DNA from 4 places in the Shewanella sp. ULN5 genome. Region 3 is predicted to be linked to each of the others. Evidence: predicted binding sites of a transcription regulator. Region 3 holds the regulator's gene; each other region holds the start of a gene.
The links. Region 3 encodes LexA, which represses DNA repair genes until DNA is damaged. Its sites were predicted from a motif close to TACTGTATNNNNATACAGTA; they were not measured.
Positions count from the first base shown of each region.

Region 1: recN (DNA repair protein RecN) is a predicted target of LexA. The motif match lies at 2,515-2,534, and genes of this name have one in related genera.
Region 2: ORI98_RS10170 (DNA topoisomerase III) is a predicted target of LexA. The motif match lies at 2,768-2,787, and genes of this name have one in related genera.
Region 4: recA (recombinase RecA) is a predicted target of LexA. The motif match lies at 3,001-3,020, and genes of this name have one in related genera.

Region 1 covers NZ_JAPJEE010000005.1:42,321-48,084, forward strand. The annotation lists gene barA (two-component sensor histidine kinase BarA) at 1-105, shown strand, start outside; gene ORI98_RS06525 (YjaG family protein) at 98-697, shown strand; gene ORI98_RS06535 (AEC family transporter) at 1,468-2,436, shown strand; gene recN (DNA repair protein RecN) at 2,565-4,223, shown strand; gene ORI98_RS06545 (hypothetical protein) at 4,296-5,483, shown strand; gene ORI98_RS06550 (phosphatidylglycerophosphatase A) at 5,505-5,764, opposite strand, start outside.
Region 2 covers NZ_JAPJEE010000008.1:194,359-200,122, reverse strand. The annotation lists gene ORI98_RS10175 (MATE family efflux transporter) at 1-595, shown strand, start outside; gene ORI98_RS10170 (DNA topoisomerase III) at 711-2,639, opposite strand; gene ORI98_RS10165 (nucleotidyltransferase family protein) at 3,053-3,712, opposite strand; gene maiA (maleylacetoacetate isomerase) at 3,722-4,372, opposite strand; gene ORI98_RS10155 (fumarylacetoacetate hydrolase family protein) at 4,443-5,429, opposite strand; gene tyrR (transcriptional regulator TyrR) at 5,701-5,764, opposite strand, start outside.
Region 3 covers NZ_JAPJEE010000021.1:36,098-41,861, forward strand. The annotation lists gene ctaD (cytochrome c oxidase subunit I) at 1-1,209, opposite strand, end outside; gene coxB (cytochrome c oxidase subunit II) at 1,219-2,772, opposite strand; gene ORI98_RS16210 (cell division inhibitor SulA) at 3,162-3,680, opposite strand; gene lexA (transcriptional repressor LexA) at 3,677-4,294, opposite strand; gene plsB (glycerol-3-phosphate 1-O-acyltransferase PlsB) at 4,545-5,764, shown strand, end outside.
Region 4 covers NZ_JAPJEE010000005.1:19,240-25,003, forward strand. The annotation lists gene alaS (alanine--tRNA ligase) at 1-1,406, opposite strand, end outside; gene recA (recombinase RecA) at 1,822-2,883, opposite strand; gene mutS (DNA mismatch repair protein MutS) at 3,213-5,764, shown strand, end outside.

The DNA.
Region 1 (5,764 bases), on a different contig from region 3:
GAACTAGAACCGGAAATACTTGAGTTACTTGATGAGCTAACTAAGGTAGAATCAGCAGCAACACAAGTATTAGAACAGTTATCAATGGACATCAAGCATGACTAACAAACCTGGATTTTTTAAACGTTTAAAGGCGTTATCTTTACCTCAAAAGCAATTATTTGCTGTAGCCTTATGCCAGCGTATGTTGCCAAATTATGAATTATTCTCTGAAGTATGTGAGTTTGGTCAACCCATGGTGTTATCAACAGCATTAGAGCTATTGTGGCAAAGCCAATATGATAAAAAAACCAAATACAATGTTGATGTGCACCTACAACGTATAGAGGAAAACACACCCGATCCTGCTGATTTTGAAGCATATGGAGTGTACCCCGCAATGGACGCCGCTGTAGCAATATCAACGCTTATGAGTGCCATTTCTGCTAAGATGGAAGATGATATTATTAATATCAGCAAACTGTCTTCAAGCACTGTCGCTAATTATATTGAAGCAATAAGCGACGAGAGCCTAATGGACGAAGCCTTAGATGACTTTGTTTTTGCTCACCCAGTGATGCAAGAAGAAAAAGAACTGCAAGATATGCTGTTAGATATTATTGAAGCGAATCCAGACATTAATCCAGAGTTAGTTAAAGGCTTAAGAAAAGACATTATTGAAGCTGGCGTATCTAATATTGGTATTAGTATGCAATAGTCGTTAACAAGACGATTATAGAAACAAATACCACTAAAAAACACATCAAAATTAACAGCCTGAAATTCCTTAGGCTGTTTTTTTATGCCCTTTACCGCCATTCAATCCAGCAAAAGAAAAACTATCATTCTGAGGCTTTAGCTTATTGAGTATCTACAGTGGAGTCCTTAGAAATATCGCTTACTCAAGATCTTCATACACAAACATCTAGGGGCTGTTGATCTTTGCTGGTGGAATTTTGTTCGAGATAAAAACGAATTAAGCGCGGCGAGTGGAGTGAAGCCTAGCAATCTAAGCAAAGTTCACTCAACAAAGCGTAATTCGTTTTTAGCCGAATCCTTCGGACAGCGTTTGTTGGCCATTTTTACTTCGTTATCGGCTTATTATGTAGAATAACTACACAGCAAAGCCTCTGCCTTATATAAATGGCCAACAATTCGCTGCAAAAACAACCTTGAAAGATCAACAGCCCCTAGTGACTCAGTTTGAAAACACTTCAGCATAAATTCGATAATACCTCTTCAGAAAATGACAGTTCATTTGATATGTTATTCAGCAAACTAAGTCAAAAATAACAATACAGCCTTAGCATTGTGTTAGGCATAAAAGCTTACAGTCTAGTGACTAAAGACTAAGTGATTAAAGACTAAGCGATAAAAATCTAACTGTATTAAGCCCAATTGATGACTTTTAGCCATAGTCTAATTGCATCACAACAATCAGAAGTAGTAATGTGGCAACACTATCATTTTGCTAAGGAATTTCTGAGGATGTCGAGTGTATTTACGCCCCTATTTGCGGTATTCGCCATCATGTTACTAGGTGGTTTAGTCCAAAAATTAAAAATATTGCCTGTCGATACGGATCTTATCCTTAATCAATTTGTCTACTATGTCGCTTTCCCCGCTATTTTATTGATTGTTTTAGCCGAAACTCGAATAGAAGATATTATTCAATGGGGATTTATAGCGGGTTTTAGCCTAGCAATGATTATTACCTATGTGATTGTCATTTTTGTGTCTTTATGGAAAACCCCAAAAAACCAAGCAATCTCTGCTATGCGAGCCCTAAACTCAACATTCGGCAATACTGCATTTATTGGCATTCCATTATTAAGCATTATGTTTCCAAATAACAAAATGGCACTAGTCGCTGCAGCGATTGCAAGTTTACTCTCTGTCATTATGTTTGCATTTGCACTGGTATCGATAGAGCTAGCCATTAAAAATAAGCAGACTTCTCAACCCGCAATTTTGATTATGGCATCAGCATTAGCTAAAAACCCGATTGTTGTAGGCAGCTTAATTGGCATTACTTTATCAGCTTGCCATATCGAACTGCCTGATAGTATTTCATTAATGTTTCATCAACTGGGTAACACCTCTAGCCCTTGTGCATTATTCGCTATCGGTATGGTGCTGGTAAAAGCCCTACGCCAGCAAAGTGGTAATAAGCCATTCTCGGCTAGCCTTGTTGCCGAGCTAAATGCAATCAACTTGCTAAAACTGATAGTTCAACCACTCATTGCATTCGGATTGCTCCATATCTTCGGTGTTGCAAAAGAGCTAATCGCCATGGGTGTAATTTTAGCAGCATTACCCACTGCAGCGAGCGTGTACTTACTTGCAGACCGTTATAAAGTGCACGCCAATGTCAGTGCCCAAGCTATTCTCTACGGTACCTTAGTGACGTTTTTCAGTTTGCCGATTATTGAAACGCTACTAAAATCCTATGGTTAAATATCACTCACTAACAGATTAACAAACAACCAAAGATAATTTTCCATCAACCACTTTACTGTATAAAAAATCAGTATATACTGTTTATCAATACAGTAGTTTGGTAGTTTCATTGACAGGAATTCATTATGCTTTGCCAACTCAGCATCAACAATTTTGCTATCGTGCGTTTTTTAGAATTAGATTTTAAAGCCGGTATGACCACCATCACGGGTGAAACAGGTGCCGGTAAATCTATTGCTATTGATGCACTTGGTTTGTGTTTAGGTAATCGCAGTGATGCCAATACGGTTCGACCTGGCGCCAATAAAACAGAAGTCAGTGCTAGATTCACCTTACACGATGTTCCTCAAGCTAAGCGTTGGTTGGAAGATAACGATTTGGATAACGAAGATGATTGTATTCTTCGTAGAACCATTAACAGTGATGGCCGCTCCCGTGCCTATATAAATGGCAATCCTGTGCCAATTACCCAGCTAAAAGCCATTGGTCAATTGCTCATCGGTATTCATGGCCAGCATGCCCACCATGCAATGCTCAAAAGTGAACATCAACTGACGTTGCTCGATAGCTATGCCAATCATAAATTATTAATCGATACTGTGCAGGCAAGTTACCAGCGAACAAAACAAGCTGAAAACGATTTAAAAATTTTAGAACTTGCACAACATGAGCGTATTTCTCGCAAGCAATTACTGCAATATCAAGTTGAAGAATTAGATGAATTTAACTTAGGCGAAGGAGAGTTTGACGAAATTGAGCAAGAACATAAACGTCTTGCAAATGGCACTGAGCTTATCGAGTCATGTCAGGCTAGTTTAGCGTTATTGTCTGAAGACGATGAAGTCAATATTGAGTCATTGCTAAACAAAGTCATTCATTTAGCCGATAACTTACAAACGGTAGACGATAAACTTGCTCCTGTAGCCAATATGCTCAATGAAGCATTAATCAGAATACAAGAAAGCTCGGGTGAAATTGAAGACTACTTAAGCCGTTTAGAGTTAGACCCAGAGCATTTTGCATATTTAGAAAAACGCTTATCAAGTGCTATGCAACTGGCGCGCAAACATCATGTTAGCCCAGAAGACTTATCGGCACATCACGCACAACTAAAAGCTGAATTACTTGAACTATCTGATGATGAAACAAAATTAGATGAAGTCAGACAAGCTTTAGTGACCCATCGCGAAGCCTATCTAGTGCATGCACAAAAACTCAGCCAAAGTCGGACTCGCTATGCAAAAGAGCTTGATAAACTCGTGACACAATCTATTCATGAACTCAATATGCCTAAGGGACAATTTAAGATTGCAGTCAACTTTAATCCCGAGATGAACAATAGCTTAGGCTGTGATCAAGTTGAATTTTTAGTGACCACTAACCCAGGCCAGCCTTTGCAACCCATTGCCAAAGTGGCATCTGGAGGTGAGCTGTCAAGAATAGGTTTAGGCGTTCAAGTTATTACCGCTAAAAAAGTATCAACTCCAACACTTATATTTGATGAGGTTGATGTCGGTATTTCTGGCCCAACCGCAGCAGTGGTAGGCAGAATGCTCAGAAGCTTAGGTGAATCAACCCAAGTATTTTGTGTTACCCATTTACCACAAGTCGCCGGTAACGGCCATCAACACATGTTTGTTAACAAGTTTAATAAAGCCGGGCAGACTGAAACCACAATGAAAAACCTTGATAAAGAACAACGAATTAATGAGCTAGCACGCTTATTAGGCGGAGATGCCATCACAGAAAACACCCTAGCAAATGCTAGGGAATTATTGCAATAGCACAGTAATCGGGATACCTTTAAAAATCAGGATTATTTGTAAAATAATGGTTAACTACATCAAGGAAGAACAATGCTAAAAAAAATGGCAAAAATAATCGGTTATAGTGTACTTTCGTTAACCTTTGTTTTTGTAGTTTTATTTGCAAGTGCACTTTACATTAATTCACAGGATCGTTTTTTGTCTGTGAATAGCCAACAGCTAGAAAAGTGGGCTCAATTAGCCGAAAAGGACGTTGAACAAGTCAGTGAGGCGGATAATGCGTTCAAATTTTCTCAGCAGATAGTTGGCACTCAGTTAGCTCCGATAACGCTACCTTTAACCGAGGATGACAATCTTGTATTAAGACAATACAAACAAGCTTGTTATCAATCTTCGATAGAGCAATGCCAAACTTTTATTGCTAAAAACCTTTCACAAATTCAATTAATGGTACAAAACCATGCTGAGTTAATTGCTCAATATCATCAATTGATGACTTTGCCAGTCTGGCATGAAAATATTGATGTTAGCGTTGAAAGGCCACAACTGAACATTGCCGCATTATTTGAAATACAGCAAATTACAGAGATTAATGCGCTGCTTTCGTCTCGGCCTGATAGCCCAAGTATCATTAATGACTTCCTCAATGATGACTATCGTTTTTGGCATAATGTTTTTCACTCCTCTTCATACCTAATTACTTTTAACCTTGCGGGTAATATGATGAAAAGTAATTTAGAGCGCGGTGTGAAATTCCTTTCAGTCGAAGATGCAGACAAAGGAACTTATCCGATATCCTGGACACTCGATAATGAGTTATCAGCAGAAAGTATCCAACGAGTGTTTGCTGGTGAATACATTTTCGGCAAAACAGTGATGAACACTTTACGTGAAAATTCATACCAGCTGACGGATGTGGAATTTTATTCACAATGGATTTTGGGGCATTTTTTCAAAATTAATGACAGTTTGAATATAAATTCCGAAGTATTGTTAGCACAATATCAGAAAGTGATGTTAGAAAAACAAAGTTTGGATAATAAGATAAGTAAGACAGATATTAACGCAAAATTTAAGACAATTGATGATGAGTTAATGCAAAAATTTGCCTATTGCCAAATGGATTCAACTATTGAACAACTATGGGCACTAAAATATAACCCGATTGGCAAAATGCTAAGCTGCTCTCCACCCTATATAGACAAATATTTTGATATTGTTCAGGACATTAAAAAGCTTCAACAGCAATCCACAAATCTACGAGTCAGTTTGAAGTAAATCATTGTAATAATGGTGTTATTATCCGAAGGTATAAGCTGCTATTTGCAAACAGATAGCAGCAAAAATGCCCGCCAGAACATCGTCAATCATAATACCAAAACCACCATGCACCTTGGCATCTAGCCAGCGAATTGGCCAAGGTTTGATGATGTCAAAAAATCTAAAAAAGATAAAACCGACAATCAACCATGTTAAACCAGCAGGAGCTGCAATCATGGTAATAAGTAAACCTGCCACTTCATCCCAAACAATCGCACCATGGTCATGCACTTGCATAT
Region 2 (5,764 bases), on a different contig from region 3:
CGTCATTGCGCTATTTTTGGCGCCATTAGGGGCTAACGTTGTTGCAAGCCATCAAATAGCACTTAACTTTTCATCTATGGTGTTCATGTTGCCATTATCAATTGGTATTGCCGCATCCATTCGTATCGGCTATTACCTTGGACGTGAGCGAACGGATATCGCCAAACTAGTCACCTATGTTGCCCTCGCCTTATCTTTGTCTCTAGCAATGATAACAGCAATATTAACTGTGATATTCAGACAAGAAATCGCCCTGCTATACAATGATAACCCTGCTGTGGTTGCTTTAGCAGGTAGCTTGATGTTAATGGCAGCACTGTATCAAATATCCGATTCAATTCAGGTTGTCGCTGCAGGTGCATTAAGAGGCTATAAAGACACCCGCAGCGCATTTTATATTACCCTCTTTTCATATTGGTTTGTCGGTATGACATTGGGTTATGTGCTTGCATACACAGACATTATTGTACCTGCTATGGGTGCACATGGTTTCTGGGCTGGCTTAATCGCGGGGTTAACTTCAGCAGCATTTTTATTTGGCGGAAGGCTAATCTACATCCAGCGCAAAGGGATCGTATTTGTTGAGTTAGATTAAGTTCGGCCTAATGCCAATTGTTGAAGCTAAAAATACGATAAATCAACTCAACAATTTGCCTTCTAGGCAGGCCAAGCATTAACAAACGTGGCTGTTTGCAACGCTTGTTAATGCTTCATTTTTTGAAACTTGTTTTTTTGTTAGCTTTATAGGTCCTTTTGGGTTTATAAGGTTTGCCCTTTCCTTGCAAACCAGTGAAAGTCACGACTTTAACCTCATTAATTAACTCATCTATGCTTTGAGTTATAGGGTCCATAAAGTGTGCATACTTGATTTCTTTTTGGCTAATAGCTTCAAGCTGTGACTCCCAATGTGCTGTCATATCGGGAATTGTCATCCGTGTTGGTAGAGAACAAATTAACTGGGTGCCTACCTCTGTCGCGCGAATATCTTTCCCCTTACGGGTCAGAAACTGCCTTTTAAATAATAACTCGATGATGCCTGCACGAGTCGCCTCTGTGCCCAGACCGTCCGTATCCCGCAATACCTTTTTAATAGAAGCATCAGTGACATAACGCGCAATACCTGTCATTGCAGCAAGCAAGGTTGCATCGGTAAAAAACTTAGGTGGCGTTGTTTGCTTTTCTTTGAGCTCAGCTTGCTGGCAGTCTACTTGATCGCCTTTTTCAACATAGGGCAAACTCGTTGCAGAAAACTCACCGTCACCTTGTGTGTTTGGCTTTGTGGGAAACAAGCTTTTCCAGCCTTGTGATACAACGTCCTTTTGCTTGGCAATAAATAATCCGCCTGATACCTCTGTATCAATTTGCTTATCGACATACTCAAATGGAGGATAAAACTGAATCAAATATTGGCGTGCGACAAGTTCATAAATGTTGTTTTCTGCCGCAGAAAGACGGCTCATATCCGTTGATTTTGATGTTGGAATAATCGCGTGGTGAGCACTCACCTTAGCATCATTCCACGCCTTACTTTTTAAACTTAAATTGGCATTTTTAGCTGCACCATTTAATGCGGCGCATGAATGAGCAATGGCGTTAATTACCTGCGGAACATCATTTAAATGCTCTTTGGGCAGATAACGGCAATCTGAACGCGGGTAGGTAATTAATTTATGGCGTTCATATAATTGCTGACACGTATCAAGCACACTTTGAGCACTCATTCCAAACCGTTTAGCAGCGTCAATTTGCAGAGCAGATAAACTATAAGGCAACGGCGCAGGTGTAGATTTTTTATCTTGTGAGACCTTAACAATCTTGCCTGTTTGTCCTTGCACTCTGGAGATGACATTCATCGCTAACGCTTTAGACAAAACGCGATTGTCTTCATCCATATAGGGCTCACAGGCTTTGCTTGGACGCCACTTAGCTTGATAAAACTCTCCTGAAAGGGTTTTTAATTGACAAACGACTTCATAAAACGGTTTTGCGATAAAATTGGCTATTTCAAGATCACGGTGTACCACCAACCCAAGCACGGGTGTTTGAACCCGGCCAATAGACAACACACCGTTATAGCCTGACTGACGGCCTTGTAGCGTACATAAGCGAGTCATGTTGATACCATATAGCCAATCAGCTCTGGCTCTGGCAAGGGCAGATGTGGCTAATGGAATAAAGTCGGTATTTTTACGCAGATTGTTTAGGGCTTTTGTTACCGCGGCTGGATTTAGGTCACTAATCAAACACCGCATCACTTGAGCTTTTTGGGCTTTAGACACACCACAATGATTGATGACCTCATCAATTAGGATCTGACCAACACGGTCTGGATCTCCCATATTAACAAGTACATCGGCCTGTTTAATGAGCTTTTTAACCACAGTGAATTGCTTTTTGGTACTGGCTTTAACAACCAACTTCCATTCTGTTGGGACGATTGGTAGATGCTCTACCGCCCACTTTTTATAATCGGGGTTATATGCTTCGGGTTCGGCCTGCTCGAGCAAATGCCCAATGCACCAAGTAACCACATCACCATTAGCCGCTTTAATAAAACCATCATTCTTTTGGTGTGGTTTGGGTAAGACATCCACTAATGCCCTCCCAAGACTTGGTTTTTCTGCAATAAATAATCTCAAATTGGTTTACCTACCATCATCGGATTAGTTTTATACATTTGCAGCACTGATATTCATGCGGATGTGCATCGTTTATTGATACAAAAAACCATAACTGAATTTCACGAATATAAAATACGCCAACAAAACACTGTATATAATAACAGTAAAATAGCTGAGACGTTTAGTTTTGGCAAGCGCAGATAACTAAAAACTCACTCAAATGCGTATAGAAAGGCGATTTAATTCATCTCAGCTCGGGAGACTAAATCGATATCAAATAGCCACTTACACAGCTAACAGTGTTGACTTTAATTGTAGTAGTCCAGCTATTGGCTCGTAAATTGTGCCTTGCTACCAGCACAACTTAAAACTTGACCGTGATAAGTAGTTGAATATATTTATTTAAATATCACTTATTGATATCTCAATCCCTAGTTGCGGTTAATTATTAATTGAGGATAGCGGATCAGCCATTGCTTTTGCGCGACTCTTTGCTCAAAGACGGTTAATAAACGTCTAGGGTTGTGGGATAACGTCAGATTAAACAAATGTTCAATACCAAAAGCAAAAATAAACATTAATTTAAATGGCGGATGAAATGCATCAACTGTGTTCAATTGAACAGAATAATGATGTTCAACGACGATATTATCTATTAGCTTAACCGCTACCGCCGTTTGTTTTTCAGGCCAATACTCCATCGCATCAAGGCAACAAAGATAAGGCGCATCGCCATTACGAATATGCATTCTTGCCTGATTTTTTACCGACCAATTCAGCGCAAGAATGTCGTTCAATAATTGCTGAATGAGCCGTTCAGTATGCTCACTCAAATCGGAAGCACAGAAGTAAATCACATCAATGTCATTTAAGGCACTGGTTGCAAAACCGTGTAGTTTATCCCAGACTAAATTTCTGACAAACCCTGCAGCAATTGCCCAATCTTTAATGTTTAAGCGATTAAAAACCACAGAGCAGGCGGTTAATGCCTGCATGCGCATCTTATCTTGCTCAAACCAAGTGGTTAATAAAGCCAACTGGGTTTGGGATGACAGATTGTTGGATAGTGGTGTTTTGTCATCGGTTAACATCAATAGAAATTAACTCGCATCTGCTTGCTGTTCTGGAGCGGATTGAATAAAGGCATCTAATTGATGGCAGTTTTCCCAAATACGCACAATATTAGGATAGGCAGCTAAAGGCACATTAAAGCGCTTGGCATTATATACTTGTGGGATCAAACAAATATCAGCCAAAGTCACTTTATTTCCAAAGCAAAACTCGCCCGCATAACGCTCGAGTTGGGTTTCCAACGCGCTAAAGCCTAAATGGATCCAATGGGCATACCATTGCATTTTTTGGCCTTCATCTATGCCCATTTCTTTTACCAAATATTGTAAAACTCTTAGATTATCCAGTGGATGAATTTCACAGGCTATCGCTTGAGCCATGCCTCTAACGACGGCTTTGTCTTCAAGATTTGTCGGCAACACATTAATTTGCGGGTACTTCTCTTCTAAATACTCAATGATCGCTAATGATTGGTTTAAACTAAATTCACCCTGCTCATTACTATCAACTAACGTAGGCACAAGATGGTGAGGGTTCAGGTGGTGATATGTTTCACTATGCTGTTCGCCACCATTGTTGACTAAGTGCACTGAAATATGATCGGCAGATAACTGTTTTAAATTAAGCGCAATACGCACACGATAAGCAGCACTCGAACGCCAATAGCCATATAATTTCACATCATTTCCCCTATAAAAAAGGCAATAACACTGCTGTTATTGCCCTAAATTTTCACAATTGACTAAGGTGTTACCCTTTGTACTCGACCACTTTTTGATCAATAGAACCGAAAATGCTGATATTGTTCTCATCAAACATTTCAATACGAACGGTATCACCAAAACGCATGAAAGGAGTGCTTGCCTTACCATCTGCAATAATTTCAAGCATACGTTTCTCCGCTAAACAGCTTGAACCCGCACTGCGATCATAATTTGAAATAGTACCCGAACCAATAATCGCGCCAGCACCTAATGGGCGAGTTTTTGCGACATGCGACACTAATTGACTAAAATCAAAGGTCATGTCGACCCCCGCATTGGGACGACCAAATAATTCACTGTTTAAGTGCGTCACTAATGGTAAGTGTACTTTGCTGTCTTGCCACTTATCGCCAAGTTCATCTGGGGTAATAGCAACAGGAGAAAAAGCACTAGACGGTTTTGATTGGAAAAAGCCAAAACCTTTGGCAAGTTCACCAGGAATAAGGTTACGTAATGACACGTCGTTAACCAGCATCAGTAATTTAATGTGTTTGGCGGCGTTTTCGCTGCTAACACCCATAGCAACATCATCAGTGATAACTGCAATTTCAGACTCAAAATCGATACCGTATTCTTCGCTGGCCATTTCGATATCGGCTTTAGGAGCAATAAAGCTGTCAGAGCCACCTTGATAAACCAATGGATCTGTCCAGAAGGTTTCAGGCATTGCAGCGCCACGGGCTTTACGTACTAATTCAACGTGATTGACATAGGCACTGCCATCAGCCCATTGGTAAGCTCGTGGTAATGGCGACAAACATTTAGACTCATCAAATGCGATGGCATTGTCCATTTGACCGGCATTTAATGCTTCGTACAATTCTTGCAGTTGTGGGTTTAATAAATCCCACGCATCAAGTAGCTGCTGCATAGTGTGAGCAATTGCAGGTACAGCAACAGCTTTAGTTAAATCTTTGCTTACCAACATCAGTTGGCCATCACGACGACCATTATTATAACTTGCAAGTTTCATTATTGCTCCTAAATTCAAAACATCTGTTAGCCATAAAGAAGGCGGGCTAAATCAGACAATGACAGCTTGATTAATGATAGAAATAACCGATATCCCACACAATAAATAGCTTGTGCGCTGAATCACATTTTTTATCTTTAACCCCTATTTTGTAAATATTTATATACACTTATAATCAAGGCCTGAAAATGATGATTTTCAAGCCTTGCTTTGTTCAGATTGTCAGCAAAAAATTGGCATTAAAACGTTACACCATTTTATTACGCCTCGATTAGCGCTTTTTTGAAATACTATAATCACGCAATTTATTGGCAATTGCAGTATGTGAAACGCCA
Region 3 (5,764 bases):
TACCGCCCCAGTTACTAACACATAATGGAAATGCGCAACAACGAAGTAAGTATCGTGGTACTGAAAATCTGCTGGGGTGATTGCAAGCATCAATCCTGAAAAACCACCAATGGTAAACAGAATGATAAAGGCGAGGGCGAAAAGCATTGGCGTTTCAAACGTCATCGATCCCCGCCACATTGTGGCAACCCAGTTGAAGACTTTTACCCCTGTGGGAACCGCTATCAACATGGTGCAATACATAAAGAACAATTCAGCAAATACCGGCATACCTGTGGTGAACATATGGTGTGCCCACACTAAGAATGACAGAATCGCAATACTGGCCGTTGCGTATACCATGGATGAATAACCAAATAACTTTTTACGGCTGAACGCTGGAATGATGGCAGAGATGATACCGAACGACGGTAAAATCATAATGTACACTTCCGGATGCCCAAAGAACCAGAAGATATGCTGGAACATGACGGGATCACCACCACCCGCAGCATCAAAAAAGCTGGTGCCGAAAAACTTATCCGTCAGTACCATGGTGACTGCACCAGCAAGCACTGGCATCACAGCAATTAATAAGAAAGCTGTGATTAACCATGTCCAAACAAACAAGGGTAGCTTCATCCATGTCATGCCTGGGGCACGCATATTGACAATGGTTACAATCACATTGATTGCACCCATGATTGAGCTGATCCCCATAATATGCACCGAGAATACAAATAGAGCTGTACTATCAGGGCTATAGGTTGTCGATAGTGGCGCATAGAATGTCCAACCAAAGTTGGGGCCGCCGCCCTCCATAAATAGCGAGCTAAGCAAAATAGCAAACGCGAAAGGTAATATCCAAAAACTCCAGTTGTTCATTCGTGGTAGTGCCATATCTGGCGCACCAATCATCATAGGGATTAACCAGTTAGCTAAGCCAGTGAAGGCAGGCATAACGGCACCAAACACCATGATAAGTCCATGAACTGTGGTCATTTGATTAAAAAAGTTAGGTTCAACCAGTTGTAATCCAGGTTGGAATAACTCGGCGCGGATAACCATAGCCATGGCTCCGCCAGTTAAAAACATAATAAAACTGAACCATAAATATAACGATCCAATATCTTTATGGTTGGTGGTTAGCAGCCAGCGCATAATGCCTTTTGGGGCACCATGGTGATGATCGTCATGGACTGCAGCAGTATCGTGCGTAGTTGTACTCATTATTATCCCCTACTGTCCATGGCTATTAACATCATTTGCTTGCACTGTATCGCCAGTGTTATTACCCCATGCATTGCGCTCGTAAGTAATCACTGCAGCCATTTGGCGCGGTGATAATGAACTTGCAAAAGCTTGCATAGCGGTACCTGGCTTACCATTACGAACAATATTAATGTGCTGTTCTACAGGTCCCTTAATAACAGGGCTGCCGATTAATGATGGGAAAGCGCCTGGTAACCCCGCTCCGGTGGCTTGATGGCAAGCAGCACAGGTTGAGGTATACACTTGTAAGCCTTCAGTCATTAGTTCTTCGTGGGTCAGTTCGGTTAAATCAATGGGCATTACCGTTGCGACAACCTGTTGAACATCAGTTGGAACCGACTCCATTGGGCTATCAGAAGTCATAGGTTGAGGAGCTGAGGCACTGTTATCAGCGTTGCCACCATTAGCGGCATTACTCACATCCACTGCTTGAATGACATCACCAGAATCATTACCCCAAGCATTACGCTCATAGGTGACAACCGCCGCAATATCTTTCGCACTCAACTGTTTAGCAAACGACTGCATGGCTGTTCCAGGCTTACCATTAAGGACAATGTCAATATGGCCATTAATTGGTCCCTTGATGATTGGGCTGCCAATAAGCGATGGGAATACGCCCGGCAAACCTGCTCCGTTGGGTTGGTGACAAGCTGCACAGGTAGAGAGGTAAATTTGCTCACCCTTTGCCATTAACTCTTCTTTTGAAAGAGTCTCTGATAAGGCGGCTTTCGCAGCTTCAGCTGCGTTACTCGCTTGCTGTTTTTGGTCTAATAACCAAGCATCATATTCCGCTTCAGGTAATGCCTGCACAACAATCGGCATAAAGCCATGATCTTTACCGCATAGCTCAGCACACTGGCCGCGATAAGTTCCTGCCTTGTCGATACGCGTCCACGCCTCGTTAATAAACCCCGGATTCGCATCTTTTTTTACTGCAAATGCGGGTACCCACCACGAGTGAATAACATCATCAGAGGTCATTAAGAAACGAACTTTACGATTAAGAGGTAAAACTAAAGGCTTATCTACTTCTAATAAGTAAGTATCGCTTTTGGTTTCGTCTCCTTCAATTTGATCTCGTGGAGTGGATAGAATGCTATAAAATTCGACGTCTTCATTAAAATAGCTGTAATGCCATTTCCACTGCGAACCGGTAATTTTAATGGTTAAATCCGCATTTGACGGATCTTCCATCGCTATTAGGGTTTTAGTGGCTGGAATCGCCATTCCAATAAGAATGACAAATGGAATGACAGTCCAAGCAATTTCCACTTTAGTACTTTCATGAAAATTTGCCGCGACAGCGCCTTTGGATTTTCGGTGATAAATCATGGAATAAATCATGATCCCAAACACCACTAAACCAATAGCGCAACAGATATATAGAATAATCATGTGGAGGTCGTAAACCTGACCACTAATATTCGTTACACCTTTTGTCATGTTGAGGGGCATTTCGTTTGCCCCAAGGGGAGGTGCCAGTAACACCGCCATTACACAATACAACCATTGCTTCACAAGACTTCTCCTCTGCCAATTGCGAATAGCAACTACAAAGAAGAGTCACACAGTAAGTCTCTGCTCTATGCAAACTCTTCGGTTCCCAAAAAAGTTTGATGACTCCAAAGTACCCTGGTGGTTGTAAGCGTTTCGGCTTACTGGTTTTTATTAAATGTGCACCACGCTGGTACTTACAACTGAACTTATCAATTCTGATTTGACGCTTTTATCTGTCAGATAAAATCTAGACTGTAGCGTTTCAGTAAGGTTGAAAATGTTTCAACCTTGTTAAGTACATTACTTGTAGATTAAACATTGATCAAGATCACTTTTACAGCTAATTAGCTGAAAAATTGTACAAAAAAGCCCTGCACATGGGCAGGGCTCAGTAAATACGGCAATTATAATTAATGAAACGAGGTGAAATTAATTGTATTAACCGCATTATTTTGATTTGAAAGCATCGTTTTAGTACTTAAATCATGATTTAAGTCTGTGCTGGCATCTTCAATTACAATGCCTAAGGCGCGGGCACTTTTGGCGACTAACTCTAAACGGCGACTGTCGCGAGCGTCTAAAGGTTGTGTCCATGAAATCACAGCACTTGATGTGCCGCTAGTTAATGCTTTCTCCATTGCCCATAGGGTTTCAATCTCATCTTTGGTATGAACCAAAAGCACTCTATCCATCCTAACACCAGCGCTGGCTAGCATCTGTTTGTAACTGATGTTGGCTGGATTGATGAGCACTATCCAACGTCCTTGCTGACTTAATTGTGCTAACTGGCTAGCATATTGGCTTAGTTCTAGTTTGCCGTGGGTCTGAGTTTGAAGCGTAGTAATGGGTTGTGCCAGATTCATATCTGCTGATGGCATATCCATCCATAATCCAGGATGACGCGGGGCTGTGCCCATTAGTTTGTTCATAACCACTCTCCATTACGAATAACACCAACAGCAAGCCCTTCAATTGTTAGGCTTTGGTAACTTAAATCCACTTCAATTGGTGAATACGCTTCGTTTTCAGCATGCAAGTAAACCACATTGCCTTTTTTCTCGAACCGTTTCACTGTGACATCATCTTCAACACGCGCAACAACAACTTGACCATTTCGGGCTTGTTGCATTTTATGTACAGCCAATAAATCGCCTTCTAAAATGCCAATATCCTTCATGCTGTCACCACGCACTCTTAATAAAAAGTCAGCGGCAGGTTTAAACATATTTGGATCGACTTGATAGTATTGTTCTACGTGTTCTTGGGCTAAAATGGGTTCGCCAGCAGCCACTTGACCAATTAACGGTAAGCCATTTTCTTCTGGTTCATCCTCTTGGGTCAGGCGAATGCCACGAGACGTGCCGGGCATAATTTCAATAAACCCCTTTTTAGCCAAAGCTTTTAAATGCTCTTCAGCCGCATTGGCGCTTTTAAAACCTAAGCGTGTGGCAATTTCAGCACGAGTAGGTGGCATCCCAGTTTCAGAGATGTTGTTTTTAATCAGCTCTAAAATTTCAGCTTGGCGTGGTGTTAAGGGTCTCATGTTGCTTCCTGTCTTTCTATACAGTAACTGTCATTATATACAGTGTTTTGTTTTGCGCAAGTATTCACCAATTATTTTTTAATTTTATAATTAAATGTGATTTTTTTGTTATATATTTCATAGGTATAGAGTGTAAAAAATGTATTATGCTTGCAAAGCTGAGTTTGGTTTGTACAGCAGTTAGTGAAAGGCAACCAGTTTCTGGTATTCTATGCGCCCATATTAAAAGGGCTTTATTGCGAATATTACTATGTCAAAACCAGATTCAATCATACTTAGGCTATTGCGTTGGGTTCAAAAATTGATGGTAAATACCATCGTGGTACCCCAAGATCCGTTTGCGGATTTAAATTTTGATCCAGCAAAACCTATTGTTTATGTGATGAAAACAGAGTCGATTAGTGACACTGCAGCGTTAAGTGAGATGACTGAGGATCTAGGATTACCTAGCCCATACTCTCCATTACAGCTTGATGGACTGAAAGTGCCTCGAGTGGTTTGCTTAGAAGGTCGTAAGCCGATAATCGGTAAACGTGAAGGCGGTGAAAAGTTTTTAAGCTGTTTTACCAGTTTATTAGCCCTTCATCGTCAACAACCTGAACTCGATATTCAGCTAGTGCCGGTTAGTCTTTATTGGGGGCGCACCCCAGGTAAAGAAGATGACACCATGAAAGCTGCAGTGCTTGAGCGTGAAAGCCCAACTTGGCTTCGCAAATGGTTAATGATTCTCTTTTTAGGTCGCCATAGCTTTGTGCAGTTTTCTAATGCCATGTCTTTACGTTACATGGCGGATGAGCATGGCACTGATAAAGCCATTGCGCACAAATTAATTCGTGTTGCGCGTGTGCATTTTCGTCGACAACGCAAAGTGATGACAGGACCGCAATTGCCTAATCGTCAGGCCATGTTTGCTTCGTTATTAGCGTCTGAATCCATTATTAAAGCGATTGAAGAAGAAGCTACCAATAAAAAGATATCTAAAGAAAAAGCACGTGAAACCGCGATTGAATATTTGGATGAAATTGCTGCTGATTATTCTGACAGTTTAGTGCGCATTGCAGAGCGGTTCCTTACTTGGCTTTGGAACAAACTATACAGCGGTATTAACATTAAAGGCGCCGAACAAGTACGTCAGTTACACCATGATGGCCATGAAATTGTCTATGTGCCTTGTCATCGAAGCCATATGGATTATTTGCTACTGTCTTATATTTTATATTATCAAGGTATGGTACCACCGCATATTGCAGCGGGTATTAACCTTAATTTTTGGCCTGCGGGGCCAATGTTCCGCCGTGGTGGCGCATTCTTTATTCGCCGCAGCTTTAATGGCAATAAGTTATATACCGCCATTTTCCGTGAATACTTAGATCAACTTTTCGCAAAAGGTTATTCAGTCGAATACTTTACTGAGGGGGGACGATCTCGAACTGGACGATTACTCGCGCCTAAAACGGGTATGCTGGCGAT
Region 4 (5,764 bases), on a different contig from region 3:
TTGACAGCTGCATTACCGACAAGCTCTGCATAACCACAGAAAGTCGTTTCGGTATCAATAATCAAGTTACTGTTATAGTCAGTGCCAAAATTACCTGCAGCTTGTGCACGCTTGCGCTGCTGAGCCATTGCCGCTTCAAAACCCGCCTCATCCACTTGAATATCACGCTCACGACAAACGTCTGCGGTTAAATCAACAGGGAAGCCATAAGTGTCGTATAGCTTAAAGGCGGTTTCTCCGTCTAATGTTTTAGCGGTTAACTCGTTTAAAGCTGAGTCTAAGATTTGTAGTCCGCGCTCAAGTGTACGAGCAAATTGCTCTTCTTCCGCTTTCAAGGCTTTTTCGACAATAGCTTGCATTTGACCAAGCTCTTTTGCTGCATCACCCATTACTGAAATCAGTGTAGGTACGAGTTTATAGAAGAAAGATTCGTTTGCTCCTAGCTTATTGCCATGACGTACAGCGCGGCGAATGATTCGACGTAAAACGTAACCTCGACCTTCATTCGATGGCATAACACCATCGGCAATAAGGAAAGCACATGAACGGATATGGTCAGCGATAACGCGTAAAGACTTATTCTCTAAATCGGTAACACCAATGATTTCTGCCGTTTTAGCTATTAGGGTTTTAAAAATATCAATTTCATAGTTTGAATGGACGCCTTGCATAATTGCGGCAATACGTTCAATACCCATACCGGTATCAACAGAAGGTTTTGGCAGAGGCTGCATTTCACCATCAGCTTGACGGTTATATTGCATAAAGACGATGTTCCAAATCTCAATGAAACGATCGCCATCTTCTTCAGGTGTGCCAGGACGACCACCCCAGATATGATCGCCGTGATCATAAAAAACCTCAGTACATGGACCGCAGGGACCGGTATCACCCATTTGCCAGAAATTATCAGAGGCAAAAGCTGCACCTTTATTATCCCCAATTCGGATAATGTTCTCTGCCGCTACACCTATTTTTTTATTCCAGATTTCAAATGCTTCATCATCTGTTTCATAAATAGTCACGCATAGACGTTCAGTAGGCAGTTTCAAGGTTACGGTTAAGAATTCCCATGCAAAACGAATGGCTTCTTCTTTAAAATAATCACCAAAGCTGAAGTTACCGAGCATTTCAAAAAAAGTATGGTGACGCGCGGTATAACCCACATTGTCTAAATCGTTATGTTTACCACCGGCACGAACACAGCGTTGTGAGGTAGTTGCACGAGTATAGCTACGTTTATCCATGCCCAAGAACACATCTTTGAACTGGTTCATACCCGCATTGGTAAATAACAGTGTTGGATCATTAGCTGGAACGAGCGAACTACTATCTTCTACCTGATGTCCGTTATCTTCAAAATACTTTAAAAAAGCACTTCTTAACTCTGCTGTGGTCTGAAACATGGAATTGTCCTGAAATAGAGTATACAAAAGTTGTCAGCCTGCAATACAGGCCACTAAATGTGGGTATTATATACTGAATTTACTTTAATATGCGAGATGAGAGAATGGATTAAGGTATCCATAAAAAGCGATAATATTTATCACTTGATTTGAGCTAATTTGACTTGAATTAGTATTGGTCAAATTATGTTTATACAGAGATTAGTCGAGTTTATGAGCCATAGTCTATGAGGCATAGTGTTCGCACTACGTATGATGACACTGGACGCCCTAAAGTTACAAGTGACTTTAAAATCAAATGAAGTGTTAATACTGAAGGGATGAGCCATATATTGTTGGCGTGTTAAGCGGACTTTATCAAGGGAATAGTCGCGGCGCGCAAGGTGCGCTACCGCGATAGATTTTACAAACCAGCTTAGAATACTTCGCCTGTTTCTAAATCGATATTTTCATCAACATCAGTGGCAGAACTTGCACCAGTGCCTGAACTTAACAACATAGTACGTAATGTTTGTTCAATTTCCTGCGCTACTGCTGGGTTTTCTTTAAGGTATTTACCGGCATTAGCACGGCCCTGACCTATTTTGTCACCCTTATAGCTATACCAAGCGCCCGCTTTATCAACTAACTTATGAGCAACGCCTAAATCAACAAGTTCACCTGTACGGTTAATACCCTGACCATACATAATTTGGAACTCAGCCTGTTTAAATGGTGCGGCAATTTTATTTTTAACCACTTTAACGCGAGTTTCGTTACCGACAACTTCATCACCATCTTTAATCGCACCAGTACGGCGAATATCAAGACGCACAGAAGCATAAAACTTAAGCGCGTTACCACCTGTAGTAGTTTCTGGGTTACCAAACATGACACCGATTTTCATACGGATTTGGTTAATAAAGATAAGTAAGGTGTTTGACTGCTTCAAGTTACCAGCAAGTTTACGCATCGCTTGGCTCATCATACGAGCCGCTAAGCCCATATGTGAATCACCAATTTCGCCTTCAATTTCGGCTTTTGGTGTTAATGCCGCTACCGAGTCAACAATGATCACATCAACTGCACCACTACGAGTTAATGCATCACAAATTTCTAATGCTTGTTCACCAGTATCAGGCTGTGAACATAATAAGTTATCAATATCAACACCAAGCTTTTTGGCATAAATTGGGTCCAATGCGTGCTCCGCATCGATAAAGGCACATGTTTTACCTTCACGTTGTGCAGCAGCAATGACCTCTAAGGTTAGTGTTGTTTTACCAGATGATTCTGGACCGTATATTTCAACGATACGCCCCATTGGTAATCCACCAGCACCTAACGCGATGTCTAATGAAAGTGAACCGGTAGAGATAGTTTCAACATCCATTGTGCGATCTTCGCCCAACTTCATGATCGAACCTTTACCGAATTGTTTTTCAATTTGACTTAACACTGCGGCAAGTGCTTTCTCTTTATTTGGATCAGCTTTCATTTTAAACCCCTTCCAGACAATAACTGCAAAATTGGCAATTAATGGATAATATGCTTTTGGTAAATGTGTTGTTAACCGACATTATTAACATCGGCCAGCTCAATATGTTGTCAAGTATACTGTATAGTCATACAGTATCAAGCCCTGAGGTTAAATTTTTTTATTAACAAATAAAATCAGTTAATTAGTAAATTAATGGCGATAATAGGTATTTGTATTTTTCTAATCTTGGCAAATTTTGGTAAGATTAGCCGCATTAAAGTAGCATGATAATTCACAGCTAGATTAGATGAATTACGACAAGTAAACATAAGAGTATGACATAACCAATGACCGCAATTGATAACCTTGATTTAGAAAAGCATACCCCAATGATGCGTCAATACCTGACCATGAAAGCGGCTCATTCAGACATGTTGTTGTTCTATCGTATGGGCGACTTTTATGAGCTTTTTTATGAGGATGCAAAAAAAGCATCAGAAATGCTTGGCATTTCATTAACTGCACGTGGGAAAAGTGGTGGAGACCCAATCCCAATGGCAGGCATTCCGTACCATGCAGTTGAAGGTTATCTGGCTAAGTTAGTGCAAATTGGCCAATCGGTTGCGATTTGTGAGCAAATTGGCGATCCTGCAACCTCAAAAGGCCCGGTTGATCGTCAAGTTGTTCGAATTGTCACCCCAGGCACCCTGACCGATGAAGCTTTACTGCAAGAACGCCAAGACAATTTATTAGCTGCACTGTATCAAGGAAAAGTTGGCTATGGATTTGCCACATTAGATATCTCATCTGGTCGTTTCGTTATTTCTGAACTCGCATCAAGAGAAGCTTTAGAAGCAGAAATCCAACGTACCCGCCCTGCTGAGTTACTTTACAGTGAAGATTTCACTGATATGTTGTTAATCAATCAGTTAAAAGGTATTAGACGTCGACCTGAATGGGAGTTTGATTACGATACTTGCATTAACTTATTATTGAATCAATTCGGTACAAAAGATCTGCATGGTTTTGGTATTAGTGACGCTCGCTTAGCATTGCAAGCAGCTGGCTGCCTTATGCAGTACGTGAAAGATACTCAAAAAACTGCTTTACCCCATATCAATTCTATTGTTCGCTTCAATCAAACTGACTCTATTATTTTAGATGCTGCAACCAGAAGAAACTTAGAGTTAACTCAAAACCTTTCGGGTGGTCGCGAAAATACCCTTTCATGGGTATTAGATAACACAGCAACCCCTATGGGTAGCCGCATGCTTCAGCGTTGGATCCATCAGCCTCTAAGAGATCGCCTTCAAATAACGCAACGCCACAGTGCAGTTAATGAGTTAATTGAACAAGATATTTATCCACTACTGCATGATCAGCTAAAAGCATTAGGTGATATCGAAAGAATTATGGCTCGTCTTGCTTTAAGAAGTGCCCGTCCACGTGATTTTGCCCGCTTGAAACAAGCATTGGCATTACTGCCAGAGATTAAACAAACATTGCAAGTTTGCCAGCAACCACATTTGAGCAATTTAGCGATTCTATTAGGCGAGTTTCCAAACGAACATGAGTTACTTGAACGCGCAATCATCGATAACCCTCCGGTTTTGATCCGTGATGGCGGCGTAATTAGAGATGGATACAATAGTGAACTAGATGAATGGCGTAAGTTAAGTGAAGGTGCCAGTGACTATCTTGTAGAACTTGAAGCTCGCGAGAAGCAGGAAACCGGCATTAACACTCTTAAAGTCGGTTACAACCGAGTACATGGCTATTATATCGAAGTCAGCCGATTACAATCCGATCGAGTCCCCATCCATTATCAGCGTCGCCAAACGTTAAAAGGGACTGAGCGCTACATTACGCCAGAATTAAAAGAGTATGAAGAAAAGGTCTTATCAAGCCAAGGAAAGGCCCTGGCGTTAGAGAAGCGACTTTGGGAAGAGTTGTTTGATTTGCTGTTGCCAAAACTGCAAGATTTGCAGCAGTTTGCTAATGCAGCAGCAGAACTGGACGTGGTCAGCAACTTTGCTGAACGAGCCCAAACGCTTGGCTATCATTGCCCTACAATGACCAATGATATTGGTATTAACATAGAAGCTGGTCGCCACCCTGTTGTAGAAAGAGTCAGTCAAAGTCCATTTATTGCTAACCCCGTTTGTTTATCACCCGCTCGTAAAATGTTGATTGTCACGGGTCCTAACATGGGCGGTAAATCGACATATATGCGCCAAGTTGCATTAATCACGTTAATGGCGCACATTGGCTGTTTCGTTCCTGCTCAAAGTGCTTATATTGGCCATATTGATCGTATATTTACTCGAATAGGAGCTTCAGATGATCTTGCTTCAGGTCGTTCAACGTTCATGGTTGAGATGACCGAAACCGCTAATATTCTCCATAATGCGACTAAACAAAGTTTAGTGTTGATGGATGAAATTGGCCGCGGCACATCCACTTATGATGGACTATCATTGGCATGGTCTGCAGCTGAATACTTAGCTCAAAAAGTGAATGCATTAACCTTGTTTGCCACCCATTATTTTGAATTGACTCAATTACCTGAATTAATTAATGGGGTCATCAATGTGCACCTAGACGCCATCGAACATCAAGATACCATAGCCTTTATGCATGCAGTGCAAGAAGGGGCTGCTAGCAAGAGTTATGGTTTACAAGTCGCCGCCCTTGCTGGTGTACCACAAAATGTCATTAATGCCGCTAAACAGAAATTACGTCAATTAGAAAGCCGTGATGACCACCATGATAGCCATAATAGATTACCCTCTCAAATGACATTATCTATGCCTTCTATAGATTACTCACCAATTGCAGATAAATTAGCTCTGATGAATCCAGATGATTTAACGCCTAAGCAAGCATTAGAATATTTGTA